2 regions of the Dietzia sp. Cai40 genome follow, and region 1 is predicted to be linked to the other one. Evidence: riboswitches for the same ligand, from Rfam matches in the RefSeq annotation. Region 1 holds a riboswitch; the other holds the start of a gene.
The links. Region 1 has a riboswitch for cobalamin ahead of G6022_RS12325 (energy-coupling factor ABC transporter permease). Riboswitches for the same ligand answer to the same signal wherever they lie in the genome.

Region 1 (9,955 bases):
GTGACGATCGAGACGGAGCGGGTGCTGATCGATGCCCGCGCGGAGTTCGGCGGCGAGCTCGTACGGTTCCACGTGGAACACGCCGACTCGATCGGCTCGTTCACCGGCTGGGCCCCGGCGCGGGCCGTGGTGCAGTGGTGCGCGATTAAGCCCTTCGCTGTTATGGCAGATTCCGCCGCTGCGGCGGACTCCGGGGAGACAGGGGAGACCTCGTGACAGTTCACTTCGTCGGGGCCGGCCCCGGCGCCGCCGACCTGCTCACGCTGCGCGCGGCTGCGGCCCTGGCCGCGGCGGACGTCTGCCTGTACGCGGGCACCTATCTGGACGACGGCGTGCTCGACCACTGCCGATCAGGCGCGCGGCTGGTGGACACCCAGCACCTGGACCTGGACGGGATCATCGCGGAGATCGTCGCCGCCCACGCCGAGGGGCTCGAGGTGGTGCGACTGTGCTCGGGTGACCCGTCGCTGTACTCCGCGCTCGCCGAGCAGACCCGCCGCCTCGATGCAGCGGGCGTGCCCTGGGACGTGGTGCCCGGCGTCCCGGCCTACGCTGCCGCCGCCGCCGAGCTGGGGGTGGAGCTGACCGTGCCCGAGGTGGTGCAGTCCGTCGTGTTGACCCGCGTCCAGGCCCGATCGACGGTGATGCCGTCCTCCGAATCGCTGGAGAACTTCGCCGCCACCGGCGCGACGCTGGTGCTGCACCTGGCGATCACCCGGATCCGCGAGCTCGCCGAACGGCTGGTTCCCACGCACGGCGCGGACTGCCCGGTGGCGGTGGTGGCCAATGCGAGCCGCCCGCACCGCGTCGAGCTGCGGGGCACACTTGCCGACATCGCGGACGCGGTCGAGTCCGCCGGTCTGCGGCAGGCGGCGGTGATCCTGGTGGGCCGGGCGCTGGTCCGGCCGGGGGAGGCCGAATCGTGGTTGTACGCCTCGGATCCGGAGAGGGCGGCGAAGCGGCGGGGCGGGGCGGGGTAGGTCGAACTCAGAGTTGAAAGTTCGACCACAGTCACGGAGGCCGAGGTGCCAGGCTGTGCTCGTGGTTTCCGAGGGCGGCATCTACACTCGAGTCTCCCTGCGGGACGCTCATCCGGTCGATTACTGGGCGGGTAGACCCGGACTCACCATACCGGCTGTCCACTTCAGATCAGGGTGTGGTCGGTCCGTGAGGTAGCGGAAGACGTCTCTCCGAACTCTGCCGGCGGGCTGTCGTCTAAGTGGCCGTTCCCGCGCATTGCTCCTCTTGCTACTGCCCAGTCGCAAGAGAGTTATCCCTGGCGAAGTCCACCCGTGGGGACGAGTCGGTTGGTCAGGCCTCGGCGATAGCTTTGATGCTCTCCAGCGTGGTGCCAAGTGCAGTATCGAGCTCGTCAGCGTGGTTCGGACCCCCGCCGAGGAGCGTCGCGGCGAAGATCCGGCCGATCGGATTGAGCTTGCCCGGCACGGACCGACGCTGGGCCAGCTTGGTACCGGTCTGCGTCGGCTGGAGCTCGAAGGCCCAGCGGGCGCCGCTGGTCTTCGTGTCCCAGGCGACACGCTTGTGTGGCTCGAACTCGATCACAACGTTTCGGGTTGGCCAGACGACCAGTTTGCGGCGGTTCCAGCCGATGTACTGCTGGCCCTTCCGGAAGCCTCCCGGCAGCAGCGGTGTCACCGCGACGAGTTCGGGCGACGACCGAACGAGCACGGAGGTATCCGTGACGACCTCCCACACGCGCTCGACGGGGGCGTCGACCTCGACCTCGGCGCGAAGCTCGCGGGTAGTGCTCATGCCATGCCTCCTTGGCGGGTTGAGCCGCGCTGGGTGTGGTGAACACTCTGGCGTGACCGGAATTGCGACCAGTGCAAGGTCGGACCGCTTCGCAACACAGTACGTCGCGTAGGGCGTACCCCGTAGTGACGTTGCTCTTCGTCGTGGTGTTGGTCCCCATGTCGACGAGCTCGCTTACGAGGGTGTGGGCCGCGCAGGTCCGGGACGCTGGCTGAGCAACACCGAATCCGCGGTGGTGCAGAAAGCGACCGTTCGTCCGGACGTGGTGACGGTGGATGTGCTCAGCCCCTATGACATCTCCGAACTCGATCAACTGCAGAGAGAAGCCGACCAGATCGTCCCCTGGGGGCCTCTAGTAGTGGTCGACCACGCTGTCGGGGCGCCACGATCAGTGCCGACGGGTCACTCGTTGCCGTCGCCAGCACCCTTTCGCGGGGCCCCCAGCACGCTGAGTATCTCCCCGACCATGTGGTCCCGTTCGAGTGGATGGCGCAGCGGCAGGTCTCGGTTCAGGCTGTAGCGGTTACGGCGCCCGTCGCGGATGCGCTGCAGGTACCCGGCCTCTTCCAGTTCGGCCACGATCCGCTGGGTGGCGCGCTCGGTGATCCCGACCGCATCGGCGATGTCGCGCAGTCGCGTCTCGGAGTCCTGCGCGATGCACAACAGGACGTGCGCGTGATTGGTGAGAAACGTCCACTCTGCCACTACGCCACCCCATCACCGACGACTTCCGAGTGCCATTTTGCCTTACGTGAATCACGGTACGCATGTGGGCGTGCACGGAGCCCGTCCCACCGCGGGCCCGGTCCGCGCGCCGCGCCACAACACGCGACACCGATTTAGGCTGTTGCAAAACATGTCTTGAAAGTCATGTATTGTCGTTCCCGTTACTCGCTCGGAACAGGCGGCTAGCGCGCCACGACGGAGATCAGCTCGTCCCGCTCGGCGGCGCACGGACTCCGGACAGATCAGGGGAGACTCGATGGACCTCAGCATTCTCGGCAGCCTCACGGACCCGCCGATCCTGTTCTTCTTCCTGGGGCTGTTCGTCGCCGCTGTGCGCTCCAACCTGGAGATCCCGGCCCCCGTCACCAAGTTCCTGTCGCTCTACCTGCTCATGGCGATCGGGTTCAAGGGTGGCCAGGCTCTGCGAGAGACCGGTCTGACCGGCCGCGCCGCGGCGGTGATCGGCATCGCCCTCCTCCTGGCCCTGGTGATCCCTGCGCTGGGCTTCCTGGTCCTGCGGCGCAGGGTGAACGAGTTCGATGCGGCCGCCATCGCCGCGACCTACGGGTCGGTCAGCGCGGTGACCTTCATCGCCGCGACGCAGTTCGTGACCGCCCGTGGGGAGGAACCCGGCGGGTACATGACGGTCGCCCTGGTTCTGATGGAATCGCCCGCGATCATCATGGCGGTGCTTCTGGCCACCTGGGCACGGTCCCGTCAGCGTTCCGCCCAGATGGCGGGTGACGCGGGGGCCGGCGCTTCCTCTCCCGTGTCGGGCGCACCCCTGTCGTTGCGGGCGATCCTGCACGAGGCGTTCACCGACGGTGCGCACTTGCTGCTGATCGGGTCGCTCGTGATCGGCACCGTGGTGGGGGCCGACGCCGGCGAGGCCATGTCCCCGTTCGTCGACGACATGTTCAAGGGGCTGCTGGCCTTCTTCCTGCTCGAGATGGGCTTGCTCGTCGCCCGTCAGCTCCGCGAGGTCCGGGACGTGGGCCCGTTCCTGATCGGGTTCGGCATCGTGATGCCCCTGGTCGGAGCATCGATGGCGCTGGCCCTGGGCAGTCTGGCCGGGTTGCCGGTCAGCGACCTGACCATGCTCGCCGTGCTCGCGGCGAGCGGGTCCTACATCGTGGTGCCGGCCGTCGTGCGCTACGCGATCCCCGAAGCGCGGCCGTCCCGGTACTTCACAATGGCCCTTGCCGTGACATTCCCGTTCAACATCGTCCTCGGCATTCCGCTCTACTACACCGTCGCCCAGTACCTGGGCGCCTGAGGCGAGGAGATCCCATGAAAGACGTCAAAAGGATCGAACTGGTAGTGGAGTCCGGGGTCGCCGGGAGGTTCCTCGGCGCGTTGGATTCGCTGGGCCTGACCCATCGCACCGTGATCCCGGGAATCTACGGGCGGGGACAGCACGGTGAGCGCGGTGGGGACCCTTTCTCCACCTTCGACAACACCTTCGTGCTCGTGGCGGTCGACCCCGACCGGATCGACGAGGTCCTCCGGTCGCTGCGGCCCCTCCTGCAGTCCGTCGGGGGCATGTGCCTGGTCTCGGACGCCCAATCGGTGCGGTACTGAGTCGGCCCCCGGGAGGGGGCTAGGATCTGCTCAGCTGCGGTGCTCGGGAACCCGGTGTGAGACCGGGGCGGCCCTCGCCACTGTGAACGGATGATGTCGCCAGTCCTCTGTGCCACTGCTCGCACGCGTTGTGTGGGTGGGAAGGCGGACCGGCGGCGATCCGGTCCATCCCTTCCGGGGGTGGGCCGGGGGAACCCGTGAGCCAGGAGACCGGCCGTGGCTGCCACCACGAGTGCCCGCGAGGTGACGGGCAGAAAGGTCTCAGGCATATGCATATCGCAGAGGGTTTCCTCCCCTCGGTGCACGCCGTGGCATGGACGGCCGTCGCGGCACCGTTCGTCATCCACGGCGCGCGCGAGGTGATCAGGACGGTCCGTCGGACACCGGAGGCGGGCGTGTTGCTCGGCGTGGCCGGGGCGTTCACGTTCGTCATGTCGGCCGTCAAGCTCCCGTCGGTGACGGGCTCCAGCTCGCACCCCACCGGGACCGGGCTGGGGACGATCATCTTCCGGCCACCCGTCATGGCCTTCGTCGCCACCGTGGTGCTGATCTTCCAGGCGTTGCTGCTCGCGCACGGGGGCATCACCACGCTCGGCGCGAACGTGTTCTCCATGGGGGTCGCCGGGCCGTGGGTCGCCTACGGGGCGTTCGTCCTGTGTCGACGGGTCGCGGTGCCGCTGCTCGGCGCGGTCTTCGTCGCCGCGTTCCTCGCCGACCTGGTGACGTATCTCGTCACCAGCGCCCAGCTCGCGCTGGCGTTCCCGAGCGCCGAGCACGGCCTGTGGTTCTCGATGGCCGAGTTCCTCGCCGTGTTCGCTATCACCCAGATCCCGCTGGCGGTCGTCGAGGCTCTGATCGTCGTGGTGATCGTCAGCGTGCTCCTGCGAATCGCCTCCCGTGAGCTCGACCTGGTGGGCTTCTTCCGGAGGGCGCGACTCGCCGGCGCGGGCACCTTCGCGCATCTCGAGGACCGTACCGATCAGGTCGAGGCCACGGAGTCGGTGCGATGAGCGGGAAGAAGCACGTCAGCGTGTGGGTGCTCGTGGGGCTGGTCGCCGTGGCGTTCGCGATCGCGGTGTTCTCCCTGGTCTATGGCGCTGGTGCGGGCGGCGAGTTCGAGGGTGCGGACGGGCAGGCGGAGGGGACGATCAGCCAGGTCTCTCCCGACTACGAGCCATGGTTCGAGCCGCTTCTGCCCGAGTTGCCGGGGGAGGTCGAATCGGGGGTGTTCGCCCTCCAGGCCGGGATCGGCGGCGGGATCGTGGGTTACGGACTCGGCGTCCTGCGGACACGTAGTAGGCAGCGTCGGGAGAGCGTGACGGGTGCGGCGACCCCGTCGGCGGCGGCCACGGGTCCGGCCGGGCACTGACCGGCCGAGCCCTAGGTGAACCCACTCGAACTCGCGGCGTCCCACAACCGTTGGTCGGACCTCCCGGTAGTCGAGAAGCTGCTGCTCTTCGGCGGTCTGCTGGTGGCGGCACTGCTCGTGCCGCCACCGGTGGGCCACGTGGCGATCCTGACTGTCTGTTGTGTGTGCGCCCTGGCGCTGGCCCGCGTCCCCGCCAGGATCTACCTCGCGGCGTTGCTCGCCCCCGTCGCGTTCCTGGCCCTGGGAATCGGTCCCCTCGTGCTGGACCTGGTGGACTGGCGCCTCGTGGTGGATCCGGCCGGGGTCGACACCGCCTGGCGGACGGTGAGCAGGGCGATCGCCGCGACGGCCGCCACCATCACCTTGGCGTGCACCACGCCCGTCGCCGACCTCCTGGCCGCCGGCCGGCGGGCCGGACTGCCCGCCCCGCTGGCTCACGTCGTGGACACCACCTACCGGCTCATCGGCCTGCTCATCGACTCCGCGCGCACGCTGCGGCATTCCCACGACCTCAGGCTCGGACACCGCACCGCCCGGGCCGCGATCAGCTCGGTCGGGACGCAGTTCGCCTCGGTATTCGTCCTGTCCGTCAGGCGGGCACGGGCGATCGACGACGCCATGTCCATGCGCGCCGAGCGCGGCCAGACCGCAGTGCTCGCCGAGGCGGACCCGGTCTCGGCCACCCGCGTGCTCGTCATCTGTCTGGTTCTCGTGTCCGTCTCGATACTGGGGGTCATGACGTGACCGTCCTCGCGCTGCGCGGTGCCCGGTTCTCCTACCGGCGTCTCGATGCCCTCGGCGGTCACACCCACACCGTGCTCGACGGCGCCGACCTGACGATCCCCGCCGGGGCGAAGATGGCGCTTCTCGGTGGAAACGGCAGCGGCAAGACCACCCTGATGCGGCTGCTCGTGGGCCTGAACCGCCTCGAGGCCGGGGAGTTGGAGCTGGACGGGGAGCGGGTCCGGGACCGCCGCGCCGACCGCACCCGCCTGCGGCAGTCGGTGCAGATGGTGCTCCAGGAACCCGACGACCAGATCTTCGCCACGACCGTGCGGGCCGACGTCTCCTTCGGCCCCGTGAACCTCGGATTGGATCGCGCCGAGGTGGCCCACCGGGTCGACGAGGCCCTGGCGGCGCTGGCGATCACCGACCTCGCCGACCGCGTCCCCCACCACTTGTCCTTCGGGCAGCGCAAGAGGGTGGCCCTGGCGGGTGCGCTGGCGATGCGGCCTCGCGTCCTGCTTCTCGACGAACCGACGGCCGGGCTCGACCCGCTCTCCTGTGAGGACCTGCTCGCGGCGCTGGAGTCGCTTCGCGCCGCGGGGGCCGCGATCCTCATGGCCACGCACGATGTCGACCTCGCCTGGGCCTGGGCGGACGACGCGGTGGTGCTCTCCGGCGGAGCGCTCACCCGCGGCCCGGTCCACCGAGTGCTGCAGGACGAGGGCCTCCTCACCGCGGCCCGGCTCACCACCCCGTGGGGCGCCGCGGTGTCACGCCGACTGGGCCGGACGGTATCGCGGCCGGGAGAGGTCTGACCACGCTCGTCATCGGGATCGCACTCGCCCGTGTTCCGGACGCGACCGATGCCATCGGTGGCGCAGTCTTCCGACGCGCATCATGATGGCCCGGTGTGCCGCTATGACGGATAGCTTCGGCAGGATGTGAGTTCTTAGGCAAGAAGAGCACTGTGGGATCGGGTGACACGTCGATGCGTGCCCATCCCTGTTTCGGCCGCGCGCGGCGGCAGCGTCTCCCGGTGACGTGGCTCGGGCCACGTTCTTCTCGACGTGTACGGCAGTGGGTGAAACACCTTGTCAAGGAAGAAAAGGGGTGGGAGTGACTTCGGCAATCGAAGGATACGAAGAAATACGATGGTCCCAGGTGGAAGACAGCTTCTTCGTCGGTAGTTTCCGCGGGAACTTCGTGGGGTACATCGATCAGAATTCTGACGGCAGTTTCACCTGCTACGACAGGATGTCGAGACCGCAGGGCGAGTCCGGATCCCTGGACGAGGCGATCTCCAGCCTGAATGATCTGTACTTTTCCGATGCGAGCGAGGGAGAGTTGAATGTCGCTGGACGCTGAGTTCCCCACGTCGCCCGGGAGCGGACAACTGAAGTATTTGGTGTACACGAGCGTGCCGGTGCGGAAGATGCTGCCGGGTGATCTGGAGTCCATTCTGTTCACCTCCCGGGAGCGCAATCGTGCCGCCGGGATCACCGGTGTCCTCCTCTTCAGGAACAACTGCTTCATTCAGTTCCTCGAAGGCCCTCCGGCCGCGATCGACGAGTTGATGACGCGCATCGCTGCCGATGACAGGCACAGTCGTGTCCGGGTCCTGTTGACGGAACCTGCAGCCGAGCGCAGCTTCGCCGACTGGAAGATGGGCTTCGGCATCCCCAAGGAGACCCGGTCGACCGGAGTCGACGGCGTGCGGGACAGTTTCAACGATCTCACCGGCGGCTCGAACTACGACGTCGTACGTCGGGCCGCCGAGGACTTCTCGATCTGGTTCAAGGTCAAGGAGCGCTCGATCTCGACCTCGCCCTGAGCGTCGCCTCTCCCTACACCCGGGCGACGGGCACGCCGGCGCGCAGGACGCGATGCGCGCCGCAGTGGCAGGACTCGTAGGTCACAGTGCCCTCGCTGGTGCGGTGGGAGGAGCGGGTCAGCCATTCGTGCTGGTGCGCGTCCGGATCCGCAGGCTGCGGAACGGGGGCGTCGTGGTCGCGGTCGTGATCGACGTCGGTGGGCGAACAGGCTGCTGTGGTCATGCGCTGACTGTGGTGCAATGGGTCAGTGCAGTTCAACCATGGCAATATGGTCGGCCCGACTCTCGCGGCGGAACTTGCCTCACTCGGCGCCCGGGAGTGGGACACCGATATGGCCGTCGGCGTGCTTCGCGCCCACGGCGTCCGCAGGCCCGATCTCGACGACGCGAGGTCGACCCGCCTACAGGAGTGGGCATTGTGGTTGAGGGCACCCTTCTCGGCGCCGGACGTGGACTCCACGTGCGACGCGATCAACGAGCTGCTGGACTCGGCCGCGTCGAGGCCGTCCCTGAGCACGCACGACGGGCACAAGCCCCACCTGCACTTCGCGGCCGACGGTGACGACGTGGTGGAGCGCGTCCGGGCCATCACCGCAGGCGGTCTGGCGATCTTCGCGGTCGAGTCGGAGGGCGGCCGTCTGGGGGCCTGTCTCCGATCGGGGTGTCCCGAGGTGTTCGTCGACACCAGCCGGAACGGTAAGCGGCGCTACTGCAGTGCCCGGTGCGGCAACCACGACGCCGTCCAACGGCACCGGGCCCCCGGCCGTCGACCCGGGTGACGCAGGGGCGCGGTTGGCGCCGGGTCCCGGCTGACGATGGGGGTGTCGGACGGCCGCGAGATCGGGGATCATGTGTCGATGGAGACGCGAGACGAGCCCTGGCCGGCCCTGCCCCTGGAGTCGTGGATCGACACCAGGGACACACTTCACCTGTGGACCCAGATCGTCGGCAAGACGCGGATGGCCCTCGGGCCGGAGATCAACCACTGGTGGGGCGTCCCGCTGTACGTGGACGCGCGGGGGCTCACCACGTCCCTGATGGTCGCCGGACACCGCGGTCTGGAGATCCGCTTCGACTTCGTCAGCCACGACCTGCTGTTCCTCGTCACTGACGGCAGCACCCGCCGGATGGCGCTCGAGCCGCGGACCGTCGCCGACTTCTACGCCGAGTACACCGGCCACCTGGGTGATCTCGGGTTCGACGTGCCGATCGTCGGGACCCCGGTCGAGCTGCCGGAGGTGATCCCGTTCGCCGAGGACACCACGCACGCGTCGTACGACGCTGACGCCGTGGCCCGTTTCCGGAGGTCGCTGGTCAGCGCGCACGGCGTCCTGTCGACGTTCCGCAGTGGGTTCCGTGGGAAGTCCTCGCCCGTCCACTTTTTCTGGGGTGCGTTCGATCTGGCCGTCACCCGGTTCTCCGGACGCTCCGCCCCCGAGCATCCCGGTGGCGTCCCGAACTGCCCGGACCGGGTCATGCACGAGGCCTACAGCGACGAGGTGTCGAGCGCGGGGTACTGGCCGGGTGGTGCGGAGGAGGGCATCTTCTACGCGTACGCCTATCCCCACCCCGAGGGGTACGACACCCATCCGGCGGTCGAGGCCCCCGCGTACTGGAGCGCCGAGCTGGGTGAGTACGTGCTGCCGTACCACCTCGTGCGACAGGCGGCGGATCCCGACGCCGTGGTGCTGAGGTTCCTCGAACAAACCCATCGCGCGGCGGAGGAGACGGCGGGCTGGAGCCGGGTCCGGGTCTAGCCCGGTCCGGCAACGACTAGGCGGGATGGGGAGTGCACCGCACGTGCGGCCGTGTCTCCGACGCACCTCTGCCGATCGGCGCGAGACCGCACCCCGGAGGGCGTTCCCCGTGTGGCACTTCCCCACGCGGATCTCCCGGATAGCGCGTGATCGACCTGGTCAGGTGGACCCTTATGCGCTGTTGGTCGCGGC
Region 2 (3,661 bases), on a different contig from region 1:
GTAGGTGAACGTCAGGCTGAACTCGGCCATCGGCGGGAACGCGGTGGAGACCGCGAAGTTTGCCAACCACTGGGCGGCCGCGGCCAGGCCGAGAGCCGCCGTGCGGATGCGGTTGTTGAACATCTCGCCGAGCAGCACCCACACCGCCGGGCCCCAGGACATCCCGAAGAACACGACGAAACCGTTGGCGGCGATCAGCGCGACGAGCCCCTGGGTGTCGCCGAGTTGGGGAGCGAGTTCGCCGTCGGGCCCCGGACCCATCGTGGCGGTGCTGAACATCAGGGCCATCACCGCGAGCGAGACGGTCATGCCGACCGAACCGGTCATGAGCAGCCTGCGACGCCCGATCTTGTCGATCAGCGCGATGGCCACGATCGTCACGACGATGTTCGTGACCGAGGTGATGACGGTCTGGGTGAGCGCGTCCGCCTCGGTGAAGCCGACCGACTGCCAGAGGGACGTGGAGTAGTAGAAGATCACGTTGATGCCCACGGCCTGCTGGAAGACGGACAGCACGATGCCGATCCACACGATCGGCAGGAGGTTCCTGCCGCTCGGGTTGAGCATGTCCTGCCACGACCGCTTCCTGTCCTCGCGGACCGTCGCACGGATCTCCTTGATCCGGTTGTCGACGCCGCTGGACTGGATGGTGCGCAGGACGTCCCTCGCCTCGCCGACCAGCCCCTTGGCCAGCAGGTAGCGGGGGGATTCCGGGATCATGAGCGCCAGTACGCCGTAGGTGATCGCGGGGACCAGCTCGGTGAGGAACATCCAGCGCCAGGCCTGGATCCCCAGCCACAGCTCCTCGATCGCGCCACCGGCCACGGCTGCCAGCCAGGCGTCGGAGAGCAGGGCCACGAAGATGCCGGAGACGATCGCGAGCTGCTGGAGTGACCCGAGGCGGCCGCGTATCGAGGGCGGGGCCACCTCGGCGATGTACGCCGGCGCGATGACCGAGGCCGCGCCGACGCCCAGGCCACCGACCACCCGCCACAGGATGAGGTCCCACGGGCCGAACGCGAGCCCGGAGCCGATCGCACTGACGGTGAACAGCGCCGAGGCCAGGACCATGACGCGGGTGCGCCCCCAGCGGTCGGCGAGGCGGCCCGCGAGATACGCGCCGGCGATACAGCCGAGCAGGGCCGAGGAGACGACGAACCCGGTGAGACCGGCGTTCATGCCGAAGGTCTCCTGGACGGCGTCCACCGCGCCGTTGATGACGGCGGTGTCGAAGCCGAAGAGGAACCCGCCGAGCGCGGCGACCAGGGAGATGATCACCACCCTGCCGGTGTGGAAGGACTCCTCGTCCGAGCTCCTGGCCGAGACGTTCCGTGTGGACATGGCGTACCCCGTTCCCGGGCCGGATGGACGTCCTGATGTCTGGTGAACGGAGCGTAGGCCCGCTACCAATGTGGCGCAAGTCACGTATTCTTTATCGATTGCGGCGTACGAACGCTCTGATCGAGAACACGTTCTAGGCTCGAGGTGTCTCGTCGTCATACCGAAAGGGCCACCGCCGTGAGTGCCTCCCCCGAGCAGATCCGTGCCACCGCCGACTCCTACATCGCCGCGCTGGTCGCCGGCGACCTCGAGGCGGTTCTGGACCTCTACGCCGAGAACGCCACGGTCGAGGACCCGGTCGGCAACGGCACCGTCCACGAGGGCAAGGCGGCCATCCGCGAGTTCTACTCGTCCGTGGTGGCGCTGAAGATCGAGGGCGAGGTGATCGAGGCACGGGTCTGCGGTGACGACCTGCTGTTCAACTTCGAGATCACCACCCACTTCGACGCCGACTCCAAGGCCACCATCAACGTGTGGGACCTCATGACCCACGACGAGCAGGGCAAGATCCGTTCGATGCGCGCGTACTGGACGCCGGAGAACATGCGCTGAACCGGGGCCGCGCGACTGGACTACCCTTCAGGCCATGATCACCGCCATCGTCTTCGTCCACGCCGAGACGGCGCGCATCCCCGAGGTCGCCGAGGCGATCGCCGAGATCGACGGGGTCTCCGAGGTGTACTCGGTGACGGGCACCATCGACCTCATCGTGCTCGTGCGGGCCCGCCGCAACGAGGAGGTGGCCGACATCGTCTCCGACCGCCTGAACAAGGTCCCGGGTGTGGTCGACACCGAGACGCACATCGCGTTCCGCGCGCTGTCCAAGCACGACCTCGAGGCGGCGTTCTCCCTGGGGTACGACGAGTAGGCCCCTCCCCGGTGCGCACAGTTCCGGGGAGGTGCTGCCACGTCGGTCGCGGCGGATGTGCATACTGTCATCACGACTTGCTGATCTCCGGATACGCAGGGGAAGACCGGTGAGAATCCGGCGCTGACCCGCAACGGTGTGCCGTCACCTCGGTGACGACGAGCCCGATTACCTGCCCGGAGGTACGCGACTCTGTCCATCGCCGCGGTCTGCGATCCGGAGTCCTGCACGGTCGGTGGCCGGTGTCGACGGTCGCCCACCTGCGGGTCTCGTGTGTTCGTGGGCACACGACACGATCCGAGGTCTGATCATGTTCCGTCGCCAGTCCAGGTCCACCACGGCGCTCGCCGCGCTGCTCGTCACGGGCGTCGTCGTCGCGGGCTGCTCCCGCGGCGAGGCTCAGGAGAACGCCACCTCGAATGAGGCGTTCGCCGAGCCGGTGACCATCACCAACTGCGAGCGTGAGTCCACGTTCGACGCCCCGCCCGAGCGCATCATCACGATGAACGCCCACGTCACGGAGACCCTCATCCAGATGGGTGCGGGGGATCGGATCGTCGGCCGGGGCTATGCCGATCGCGAGGACGTCCTGCCGGAGGTCGCCGAGGAACTCGAGGCGATTCCCGGGTTGGCCGAGGAGTATCCCAGCTGGGAGCAGATCGTCGATCTGGAACCCGACCTCGTGGTGGCCGGCATGCGCAGCGCGTTCGACGAGAAGGAGGGCCGGAGCCGGGACGCGCTCGACGCGGCGGGCATCGACACCTTCCTGTTCTCCGAGTACTGCGGCGACGGGTTCCCGGACGTCTCCATGCTCGAGACCGACTTCTCCCAGCTGGGCCGGGTCCTCGGCGTCGAGGAGGGTGCGCAGCAGCTCACCGACCGCATCGTCGACCGGATCGAGTCGGTCCGCGCCACCCTGGACGAGGCCGGCGTGACGGGGACCCCGACGTTCTTCTACGACAGCGGTGAGGCGGAGCCCATGACGATCGGCGGCGTCGGCATCGGCCAGCTGATCGGCGAGTACGCGGGAGCCGACAACATCTTCATCGAGGGCGACCGGCCCTACCTCAAGACCACGTGGGAGATCCTCGGCGAACGCCGACCGGAGGCGATCGTCGTGCTCGACTACGGGGCCACCAGCGCCGAGGACAAGATCGAGTACCTGCGTAACCAGCCCATCATGGCCACCACGCCGGCGATCCGCGACGACCGCATCGTGGTGGTCCCCCTGGCCGACTTCTTCGAGAGTTCGCGGATGGCGACCTCGGTGGAGACGATCGCCCGCGAGCTCCACCCCGACGCCTTCGGTGGCTGATATGGCGACGGTCGTCCACGACCGTGGCGGTGGCGCGGGCGATGCGGCGACACCGGCTCCGAGCCGCCCCTCGGCGTCGTCCCGCCTCCCGTCACCGTTCCGCGCCACCAGCCCGGGCCGCGAGACCAGCCCGGGCC

Region 2: linked by a shared signal. The riboswitch ahead of G6022_RS03500 (ABC transporter substrate-binding protein) and the one ahead of G6022_RS12325 (energy-coupling factor ABC transporter permease) in region 1 are both predicted to bind cobalamin.

What each region holds. Positions count from the first base shown of each region.
Region 1 is NZ_JAALEB010000321.1:612-10,566, reverse strand. It holds partial or broken gene cbiT (precorrin-6Y C5,15-methyltransferase (decarboxylating) subunit CbiT) at 1-216, shown strand, start outside; gene G6022_RS12350 (SAM-dependent methyltransferase) at 213-980, shown strand; gene G6022_RS12345 (SRPBCC family protein) at 1,312-1,773, opposite strand; gene G6022_RS12340 (winged helix-turn-helix domain-containing protein) at 2,176-2,478, opposite strand; gene G6022_RS12335 (sodium-dependent bicarbonate transport family permease) at 2,756-3,775, shown strand; gene G6022_RS12330 (transcriptional regulator) at 3,790-4,080, shown strand; cobalamin riboswitch at 4,101-4,314, shown strand; gene G6022_RS12325 (energy-coupling factor ABC transporter permease) at 4,350-5,090, shown strand; gene G6022_RS12320 (energy-coupling factor ABC transporter substrate-binding protein) at 5,087-5,449, shown strand; gene cbiQ (cobalt ECF transporter T component CbiQ) at 5,465-6,193, shown strand; gene G6022_RS12310 (ABC transporter ATP-binding protein) at 6,190-6,990, shown strand; gene G6022_RS12305 (hypothetical protein) at 7,337-7,540, shown strand; gene G6022_RS12300 (BLUF domain-containing protein) at 7,524-8,006, shown strand; gene G6022_RS12295 (hypothetical protein) at 8,020-8,229, opposite strand; gene G6022_RS12290 (CGNR zinc finger domain-containing protein) at 8,276-8,785, shown strand; gene G6022_RS12285 (DUF5996 family protein) at 8,864-9,763, shown strand; gene G6022_RS12280 (hypothetical protein) at 9,935-9,955, opposite strand, start outside.
Region 2 is NZ_JAALEB010000072.1:1-3,661, reverse strand. It holds gene G6022_RS03515 (sugar porter family MFS transporter) at 1-1,341, opposite strand, end outside; gene G6022_RS03510 (SgcJ/EcaC family oxidoreductase) at 1,519-1,893, shown strand; gene G6022_RS03505 (Lrp/AsnC ligand binding domain-containing protein) at 1,928-2,209, shown strand; cobalamin riboswitch at 2,271-2,404, shown strand; gene G6022_RS03500 (ABC transporter substrate-binding protein) at 2,520-3,524, shown strand.